DNA from 2 places in the Mesorhizobium sp. WSM3873 genome. Region 2 is predicted to be linked to the other one. Evidence: riboswitches for the same ligand, from Rfam matches in the RefSeq annotation. Region 2 holds a riboswitch; the other holds the start of a gene.
What was found. A riboswitch is a leader RNA that binds a small molecule or an ion and turns the genes downstream of it on or off. The one in region 2 is predicted to bind S-adenosylmethionine.
Positions count from the first base shown of each region.

Region 1: linked by a shared signal. The riboswitch ahead of A9K71_RS03400 (homoserine O-acetyltransferase) and the one ahead of A9K71_RS14860 (O-succinylhomoserine sulfhydrylase) in region 2 are both predicted to bind S-adenosylmethionine.

Region 1 is NZ_LYTM01000003.1:154,058-159,189, forward strand. It holds gene A9K71_RS03385 (sugar kinase) at 1-912, shown strand, start outside; gene A9K71_RS03390 (prephenate/arogenate dehydrogenase family protein) at 909-1,847, opposite strand; gene hisC (histidinol-phosphate transaminase) at 1,854-2,957, opposite strand; SAM riboswitch at 3,093-3,170, shown strand; gene A9K71_RS03400 (homoserine O-acetyltransferase) at 3,261-4,430, shown strand; gene metW (methionine biosynthesis protein MetW) at 4,519-5,132, shown strand, end outside; gene A9K71_RS03410 (Stf0 family sulfotransferase) at 5,082-5,132, shown strand, end outside.
Region 2 is NZ_LYTM01000019.1:32,515-37,646, forward strand. It holds gene A9K71_RS14845 (Hsp33 family molecular chaperone) at 1-643, shown strand, start outside; gene apaG (Co2+/Mg2+ efflux protein ApaG) at 696-1,088, opposite strand; gene A9K71_RS14855 (ceramide glucosyltransferase) at 1,309-2,454, shown strand; gene A9K71_RS14860 (O-succinylhomoserine sulfhydrylase) at 2,496-3,686, opposite strand; SAM riboswitch at 3,743-3,820, opposite strand; gene A9K71_RS14865 (2'-deoxycytidine 5'-triphosphate deaminase) at 3,956-5,050, shown strand.

The DNA.
Region 1 (5,132 bases), on a different contig from region 2:
TTCACCCTCGACACGATCCTGCGTGTCGAGATGCTGCCCGCGCATCAGGGCAAGTTCATCGCCAGCGACGGTGTCCAGATCGCCTCCGGCATGGCGACGAGTGCGGCCTGCGCCGCGCATCGCCTCGGCGCCGATGTGTCGCTTTGGGCGAGCGCGGGAGACGATGCGGTCGGCGACCGGCTGATCGCCGAGATCGAGGCGGAAGGCGTCGACTGCAGCCTGGTCCGCCGCGTCGCCGGCGCGCGCTCGGCGCTGGCCGCGATCCTGGTGGATGCCCATGGCGAGCGCATCATCGTGCCCTTCTATGACAGCAGGGCGCAAGCCGATCCCGACACGCTGCCGCTTGCCGAATTTTCCGCCTTCAACGCCGTGCTGGTGGACGTCCGCTGGCCGGGCGCCGCCGCACTTGCCTTGGCGGCCGCGCGGGATGCCGGCCGTCCGGCGATCCTCGACGCCGACACGGCGCCGATCGACGTGCTCGAGCGGCTTTTGCCGTTGGCCTCGCACATCGTCGCCTCGGAGCCGGCGGCGCGGATCGTCTGCGGCCATGCGCTCGATCCGGAAAGCGCATGCGCCGATCTCGCCTCGCGCACCGACGCCTTCGTTGCGGTAACGGGCGGCGCTGCCGGAACCTGGTGGCATGACCGGGGAACCGGTCGCGTCCGGCATGTCGAGGCGCCGAAGGTCAAGGCGGTCGACACGCTCGCCGCCGGCGACGTCTTCCACGGCGCCTTCGCCGTCGGGCTTGCCGAAGCCATGCCGCCCGAGCAGGCGCTGCGCTTTGCCAGCGCCGCCGCCGCGCTTAAATGCCTGCGCTTCGGCGGCCGGCTCGGCGCTCCAAACAGAGCCGAGACAATGGCCATGATGGCGGCGCACTGGCCCCCATCGGGACAGATCGAGCAGAAGGCCTAGGGCTTGGCCCGCGGGTGCTCTACGGCCTGACGGCCGAAATCCGGGACATCGATATCCTGGCCGGCCTCGATGATCGAGCGGCGGATGGCGCGCGTGCGGGTGAACAGGTCGAACAGCTTTTCGCCGTCGCCCCAGCGGATCGCCCGCTGCAGCGAGGCCAGATCCTCCGAGAAGCGCGCCAGCATTTCCAGGATCGCGTCCTTGTTATGCAGGCACACGTCCCGCCACATGGTCGGGTCGGAAGCGGCCAGTCGGGTAAAGTCGCGAAAACCGGAAGCGGAATATTTGATGACTTCCGTCTTGGTCACCGATTCCAGGTCGTCGGCGGTGCCGACGATGTTGTAGGCGATGATATGCGGCAGATGCGAGACGATGGCCAGGGTCATGTCGTGATGCTGCGGGTCCATCGTGTCGATGTTGGAGCCGCAGCGCCGCCAGAATTCGGAGAGCTTTTCCAGCGCCTCCGGATCCGTGCCCGGCAGCGGCGTGAAGATGCACCAGCGGTTGTCGAAGAGGTCGGCGAACCCGGCATCCGGCCCGGACTTTTCCGTGCCCGCCAGCGGGTGCCCGGGGATGAAATGCACACCGACGGGCACATGCGGCTGCATTTGCGCGATCACCGAAGCTTTGGTTGAGCCGACATCGGTAAGGATCGCGCCTTTCTTCAGCGCCGGCGCGATTTCGGCCGCGACCTCGCCGGACGAGCCGACCGGAACCGAGACGATGACGAGATCCGCGTCGCGCACTGCGTCTTCGGCCTCGGTCGTGTAGGAATCGCCGAGACCCAGTTCCTCGGCGCGCTTGAGCGTCGATTGGCTGCGCGTCGCGATAGCGATGTGGCGCGCCAGGCCTTCGCGGCGGATGACGCGGGCGAGCGACGAACCGATCAGGCCGATGCCGACCAGCGCTATTCTTCCGAACATCGGTGCTGTCATGGTGCTTCAGCTTTTCAGAAATGTCTTGAGCGCCTCGACGACGCCGCGATTGGCCTCCTCGATGCCGATGCTCATGCGCAGCGCGTTGGGAAAGCCGTAGCCGGTGACGCGCCGCAGGATGTAGCCACGCGCGCTGAGATAGTCGTCCGCGGCCGCTGCCGAATGCTTTTTGTTGTCGGGGAAGTGGATCAGCACGAAATTGCCGACGCTGGGCGTCACGCGCAGCCCGAGCCCGGTCAGTTCCTCGCTGACCCAGGCAAGCCACTTCTCGTTATGCGCCACGCTGCGTTCAATATGGGCGCGGTCGCGGATGGCCGCGATACCGGCCTCGATCGCGGTCGCATTGACGTTGAAGGGCCCGCGCACCCGGTTGATGGCATCGACGATATGCGCCGGTCCGTACATCCAGCCGATGCGTGCGCCGCCGAGGCCGAGCTTGGAGAAGGTGCGGGTCATGACCACGTTCTCCGAGCTCCCGGCCAGCTCGATGCCGGCTTCATAGTCGTTGCGCCGCACATATTCGGCATAGGCCGCGTCGAGCACCAGGAGCACGCTCTTGGGCAGTCCGGCATGCAGCCGGCGCACCTCCTGGAACGGCACATAAGTGCCGGTCGGATTGTTGGGGTTGGCGAGGAACACGATCCGCGTCGCCGGCGTCACCGCGGCGAGGATTGCGTCGATGTCGGCGCGCTCGTCCGTCTCCTTGACCGCCACCGGCTTGGCGCCGGCGGCTTGGATATAGATCTTGTAAACCATGAAGGCGTGTTCGGTGAACACGGCCTCGTCTCCCGGCGCGAGATAGGTCTGCGCCAGCAGCCCCAGGATCTCGTCGGAGCCATTGGAGCAGACGATGTTTGCCGGATTGAGGCCGTGCACATCGGCGATCGCCTCGCGCAGCCGGCGGGCGGAGCCGTCGGGATAAACGTCCAATTTGGCAGCCACCTCCCGGGCGGCCTCGATCGCCTTCGGCGAGGGCCCGAGCGGATTCTCATTGGACGACAGCTTGTAGACCTTCGTCACGCCGGCCGGCGCGGTACTTTTTCCCGGCACATAGGCCTCGATGTCCATGATGCCCGCGCGGGGCGTCGGACGTGGCTGATCCTGCTTCATGTCACAAATCCGTCGAGAGGCCCTGGTTCGAGGCCGCAGCGGAAATACAGGCCGTGGCCCCGAATGTCGAGGGCCGGCGCGCTCGCGCGTAGGCAGACCGTTGACGAAGCGCCGCGCTGGCCCTAGAAGAACAGCCGGATCTCCCGTGGTGATTTGGCCGGTCGGCTTGCAGCCACGTTAAACAATTCGCTAAAGGGCCGTTTGCAACCTGTAACCGGCTTTGCGAAGGCAGGCCGGTTTTTTGTTGTCCGTTGCCGGCCGGACGCCGTATCGCGAGATCGATGCGACTGGATGGGGAATGCAATGGCCGCTCAGCGCGCTCCAAGGACCAACCACGAGGCCGACCAACCGTCGAGCCCGGTGTTGCAGTTCGGTCCCGACAAGCCGTTAAAACTCGATGCGGGCACCGTGCTGTCGCCGTTCCAGGTCGCTTACCAGACCTACGGCGCCCTCAACGACGCCCGCTCCAACGCCATCCTCGTCTGCCACGCGCTGACCGGCGACCAGCATGTCGCCAGCACCAATCCCGTGACCGGCAAGCCGGGCTGGTGGGAGGTGCTGATCGGCCCCGGCAGGATCATCGACACCAGCCGCTTTTTTGTCATTTGCGCCAACGTCATCGGCGGCTGCCTCGGCTCCACCGGCCCGGCCTCGACCGATCCGGCGACAGGCAGGCCCTATGGGCTCGACCTGCCGATCATCACCATCCGCGACATGGTGCGGGCGCAGCTGATGCTGGTCGATCATTTCGGCATCGAGAAGCTGTTCTGCGTGCTCGGCGGCTCGATGGGCGGCATGCAGGTGCTGCAATGGGCCGCAAGCTACCCGGGACGCGTCTTCTCCGCGTTGCCGATCGCCACCGGCGCCCGCCATTCGTCGCAGAACATCGCCTTCCACGAAGTCGGGCGGCAGGCCGTCATGGCCGATCCGGACTGGCACGGCGGCAAATATCTCGATTTCGGCAGGCGGCCGGAAAAGGGGCTCGCCGTGGCGCGCATGGCCGCGCACATCACTTACCTCTCGGAAGCAGCGCTGCACCGCAAGTTCGGCCGCAACCTGCAGGATCGCGAGGCGCTGACCTTCGGCTTCGACGCCGATTTCCAGATCGAAAGCTATCTGCGCCATCAGGGCATGACCTTCGTCGACCGCTTCGATGCCAACTCCTATCTCTATCTGACCCGCGCTATGGACTATTTCGACCTCGCCGCCGACCACGGCGGACGGCTGGCCGATGCCTTCGCCGGCACCAAGACACGCTTCTGCCTGGTATCGTTCACAAGCGACTGGCTGTTTCCGACCGAGGAAAGCCGCTCGATCGTGCATGCGTTGAACGCCGCCGGCGCGTCCGTCTCCTTCGTCGAGATCGAGACCGACCGCGGCCACGACGCTTTCCTGCTCGACGAACCGGAATTGTTCGCGGCCATCAACGGCTTCATAGCCTCGGCGGCGCGCGCAAGGGGGCTCAGCCTATGAGCGGCGCGCGATCTCTGTGTCTTGGCCGCACTTCTGAGGCGCCGAGATTCCCATTGGCCGCAAATGCTCAAAGGCCGGAGGTGTGCCCATGAGCGTCAATCGCGCCCAGCGCGTCGACCTCGAAGTCGTCACCGATCTCATCCCGCCGCATTCGCGCGTGCTCGATGTCGGCTCCGGCGATGGCGTGCTTCTGGAGGTTCTGCAGGCGACCAAGCAGGTTGATGGCCGCGGCCTGGAGCTGTCACAGCGCGGCGTCAACGAATGCGTGGCGCGCGGCCTTTCCGTCGTCCAGGGCGATGCCGACAAGGACCTCGAATTCTACCCCGACAAAGGTTTTGATTTCGTCGTCCTGTCGCAAACGCTGCAGGCGACCCGCAACCCGAAACTTGTGCTCGACGAGCTGCTTCGGATCGGCAACCGCGCGATCGTCTCCTTCCCCAATTTCGGCCATTGGCGCGTGCGCTTCTCGCTGCTGATCAAGGGCAGGATGCCGGTCACCAAGGACCTGCCCTATTCCTGGTACGACACGCCGAACATCCACTTCTGCACCATTCGCGACTTCGTCAACCTGTGCGAAGAGCTCGGCGCGACGGTCGAGAAGGCGACCGCGCTCGACGCCAACGGCCAGAAGATCGGCCTGTCGATGCCCTGGTGGTTCTGGAACTTCTTCGGCCAGCAGGCAGTGTTCTTGCTGAAACGATG
Region 2 (5,132 bases):
CGCGGGCGGGATCTCGCAGGAGAAGCTGCTCGGCACCGGGGTCCTGGCCCTGACCATCGATCAGGGCGCACACACGCAGCGCTATCAGGGCATCGTCCAACTCGACGGCACATCGCTGGAAGAAGCCGCGCGCACCTATTTCCGCCAGTCGGAGCAGATCCCGACCGATCTGAGGATGTCGGTTGCGAAGCTGGTGACCCCGGGCCCGGGCGGGGCCCGCGAGCAATGGCGCGCCGGCGGCATCCTGGCGCAGTTCCTGCCGCAGGCGCCCGAACGCATGCGCGTGCCCGACATTTCGGGCGGGGATGGCGATCCACGAGACGTGACGCACGAACCGGCCGACAATTCCTGGCGGGAACTCTTGGCGCTGCTCGGCACCATCGAGCCGACCGAGCTCATCGATCCGACGGTGGGCGCCGAGCGGCTGCTCTACCGGCTGTTCCACGAGCACGGCGTGCGCGTCTTCCGCGGTGTGCCGGTTGCCGACCAGTGCTCCTGCTCGCGCGACAAAATCCGCGGCATTCTCGAAGGCTTCTCGGCCGAGGAGATCAAGGACTCGACCGAGGACGGCGGCATCCATGTCGCCTGCGAGTTCTGCTCGACGCAGTACGACTTCGATCCGGCGGAGTTTGCGGCGGAGTGAGAAAGCTCCGGTTCCTCGCCCCCGCTTTGCGGAGGCGGGGAACTCGAGTTCTTTAGTTCACCGTCCTCTTCGTCCCCGGCATATCGAGCGAGAAAGCCGGAATGGCGACGTCGAACGTTTCGCCGCGGCCGTTGCGCATCGTGTAGTGGCCGACCATGATGCCGGATGGCGTCGAGAGCGGGCATCCCGACGTATACTGGTAGCTGTCGCCGGGGTTGAGCTCCGGCTGGTCGCCGACCACGCCCTCGCCGCGCACCTCTTCGACTCGGCCACGCCCGTCGGTGATGTGCCAGTAGCGCGACAGAAGCTGCACGAACTCGTCCGACCGGTTGTCGATCGTCACCTGGTAGCCCCAGACATAGCGGTTTTCGGACGGATCGGAACGGTCCTCCAGATAGAACGGCCTGACCTGCACTTCGATGTTGCGCGTCACGGCGCGATACATGAGCCACTCCGGTGCCGCGCAGGGAACATTTTGTCGCGCGTCGCGGTTCTACCTCCGCAGCGTCGCCAGCCTGCCGGCTTTTCCACCGCACGTGCCGACAAACAATGTCATTTAAGTGACACATGACAATGTTGGTGTGCACAAACCGTGCGGGCGACTCGGGCGCTCTGTCGAGTGATGAAACGGCCGCGGGCGGCCTTTCCGGAGTGACCAGATCTCGATGGAACTGACCCTCGCAGCCGTCTTTGCCTCCTCGGCCCTTCTTTTTTGCAACCTTGCCAGCATCCTGCTCGCATCGTCGCGGCTGAAGCCCAGGCGGATCATTCCTCCGCCTTCCAGCAAACAGCCGCCTGTCTCGATCGTCGTGCCGTCGCGCGGTGTGGAGCCGTTCACGCAGGAGACGCTCGACCGCGCCTTCTCGCTCGATTGGCCGCGCTACGAACTGATCTTCTGCGTCGCGCACGGCGAAGATCCCGTGGTCAAGCTGATCAACGCCGCCATCGCGAGATTTCCGAATGTTCCGGCGCGGCTCCTCGTCGGCGATGACAGGATCAGCGCCAATCCCAAGCTAAACAACTGCATCAAGGGCTGGCGGGCGGCGCGGCACGACTGGGTGATCCTGGCCGACTCCAACGTCCTGATGCCCAAGGACTATGTCCAGCATCTGATGGCGGCCTGGCGGCCGGACACCGGCCTCGTCTGCTCGACGCCGATCGGCTCGCGGCCGGACGGTTTCTGGGCCGAGGTCGAATGCGCCTTCCTCAACACGCTGCAGGCGCGCTGGCAATATGCCGGCGAAGCGCTCGGCCTTGGCTTCGCCCAGGGCAAGAGCATGCTGTGGAACAAGCCGATGCTGGATGCAAATGGCGGCATCCAGGCTTTGGCCGCCGAGATCGCCGAGGACGCGGCGGCGACCAAGCTGGTCAACAGCCTTGGCCTTCGGGTCAATCTCGTAGCCGCGCCCTTCGAGCAACCGCTCGGCCAGCGCACGCTCGCCGAAATCTGGTCGCGCCAGGCGCGCTGGGCGCGGCTGCGCCGCGTCACCTTCCCATTGTTCTTCGCGCCCGAAATCCTGACCGGTGTGGTGGCGCCGCTGCTTATGGCGCTGATTGCGGCGGCAAGCGCCGGTGTCAGCCTGCCCACGACCGCGCTCTGCGTGCTGGCGATCGCCTATGTGCCCGAATGCATGCTCGCCTGGTCAAAGGACTGGTATCTGTCGCCGCGCAGCGTCACCGCGATGATCGTGCGCGACGCGATGCTTCCCGCCATCTGGGCGCGCGGCTGGCTTGGCGGAGCCGTCGAATGGCGTGGCAACGCAATGACCATCCGCAACAGCGGGATGACTGAACTCGAAGAGATTGCTTGAGCCGGCTGCGGCTCAAGCGCGCTCTTTGCCGCCGTGGCGGTTCATTCCTTCGCCGCCTTGAGCGCCTGTTCGATGTCGGCGAGCAGGTCGTCGGTATCCTCCAGCCCGACGGAGAGCCTGAGCGTGCCTGGTCCGATGCCGAGCTCGGCGCGCGCCCCGTCGCTGAGGTTTTTGTGCGTCGTCGTCGCCGGATGCGTGATCAGGCTCTTTGCGTCGCCGAGGTTGTTCGAGATCAGCACGATGTCGAGCGCGTTCTGCAAGGCGAAGGCCGCCTGCTTGCCGCCCTTGACGTCAAGGCAGATCAGCGTCGAGCCGCCCGACATCTGCTTCCTGACGATATCCGCCTGGGGATGGTCGGCCCGGCCCGGATAGATGACGCGGGCGATCTCCGGCCGGCCGGCCAGGAAGTCCGCGATCTTGCCGGCGCTTTCGGTCTGCTGGCGCACGCGCAGCGGCAGCGTTTCGAGGCCTTTCAGCAGCGTCCATGCGTTGAATGGCGACAGGCTCGGGCCGGTGTGCCGGAAATAGTCGTGCAGGTTCTCGTCGATCCACTTTTTGTCCGACAGGATGACACCGCCGAGGCAGCGGCCTTGGCCGTCGATATGCTTGGTCGCCGAGTAGACCACGATATGGGCGCCGAGCTGCAGCGGCTTCTGCTGCAGCGGCGTGGCAAAGACGTTGTCGACGATCACGCGCGCGCCGATCGAATTGGCTAAAGCGGCGACAGCGGCGATATCGACCACTTCCAGCGTCGGGTTGGTCGGGCTTTCCAGGAAGAACAGCTTGGTATTCGGCCTGACCGCTTTTTCCCAATTGGCAATGTCGGTGCCGTCGATCAGCGTCGCCTCGATGCCATAGCGCGGCGCCAGCGTCTCGACCACCCAGCGGCAGGAGCCGAACAGCGCTCGCGCCGCAACGATGTGATCGCCGGCCTTGACGCTGCAGAGCAGAGCGGCGGACACGGCGGCCATGCCGGAAGCGGTGGCGCGTGCGTCTTCGGCGCCTTCCAGCGCGCACATGCGCTTCTCGAACATATCGACGGTCGGGTTGGCGTAGCGCGAATAGATGAAGCCGGGTTCCTCCCCCTTGAAGCGGGCTTCCGCTGCCTGGGCCGTCTCGTAGACATAGCCCTGGGTGAGATACATCGCTTCGGCGGTCTCGCCGAAGCCGGAACGCAGCGTCCCGCCATGCACGAGTGCCGTCTGAGGTTTCCAGTTACGCGTCTTGGTCATCGCCCTGCTTCCAAACACAAAAAAACCGGCCGCGACGTCGCAACCGGTCCATACGGCCTTGCGGCCCGACGGTCCTTTAGCGACTTGTTTAACGTGGCTGCAAGCCGACCGGCCAAATCACCACGGGATAACGACCCTTTAGACCCGCACCGCGCTTGCGTCAATTGCCGGCTTGATTAAGAGGTTTGTACCAGGCAGCTTCCGCAAAAGTGTCCCGCGGTTTTGCGACAGGAAACTGCGACGACAATGACTTCGCCCGGAGCCAGACATTGCGGCAGACAGGCATTCTTCCCGATCAGGACATCGCGGCGCTCTTCCAGTCGGGCGCGCTGAAGTCGCCGCGCGCGCTCGACACCAACCAGATCCAGCCGGCCAGCCTCGATCTCAGACTGGGCGACAAGGCCTTTCGCGTGCGCGCCTCCTTTCTGCCCGGTCCCGATCATCTGGTGGCCGACAAGCTGGACCGGCTGAAGCTGCATGAGATCAATCTCGCCGAGGGCGCGGTGCTGGAGACGGGCTGCGTCTACATCGTGCCGCTGCAGGAAGGCCTGGCGCTGCCGGCGGAAGTCTCGGCTTCGGCCAACCCGAAGAGCTCGACCGGACGACTCGACATTTTCACGCGTGTCATGACCGACCGCGGCCATGAGTTCGATAAGATCGCCGCCGGCTATCATGGCCCGCTCTATCTTGAGGTCAGCCCGCGCACCTTCCCGATCGTCGTGCGCGCCGGCTCGCGCCTGTCGCAGATCCGCTTCCGCACCGGCAACGCGGTGCTGTCGGAGAATGAGTTGCGTGACCTCCATCACGCCGAGATGCTGGTTGCGACCGAGCCGCCCAACATCTCCGGCGGCGGCATTGCGCTCTCTATCGATCTCGACGGCGACAAGGACGGCCTGGTCGGCTATCGCGGCAAGCACCACACCGGCCTCGTCGACGTCGACAAGCGCGCCGCTCAGGATGTGGTCGACTTCTGGGAACCGCTCTACAAGAGCGGGGCCGGCGAGCTCGTGCTCGACCCGGACGAGTTCTACATCCTGGTCTCTCGCGAAGCCGTGCACGTGCCGCCGCTCTATGCCGCCGAGATGACGCCTTTCGATCCGCTGGTCGGCGAGTTCCGTGTCCACTATGCCGGCTTTTTCGACCCGGGCTTCGGCCATTCCGCCGCCGGCGGCAGCGGCAGTCGCGCGGTGCTTGAAGTGCGCAGCCACGAGGTGCCGTTCATCCTCGACCACGGCCAGATCGTCGGTCGCCTCGTCTACGAGCATATGCTGAAGCGGCCGCAGGCGCTTTATGGCAGCGAGTTGGGCTCCAACTATCAGGCGCAGGGGCTGAAGCTCTCCAAGCATTTCCGCGCCGCGCGCTGATCGCCCAACCAGGCTGTGCTTGCCCGGCCTGGCGCGCCGTGCTTGGCTGCGTCCGACCATGTAGCAACTGAAGCCAAGGGGA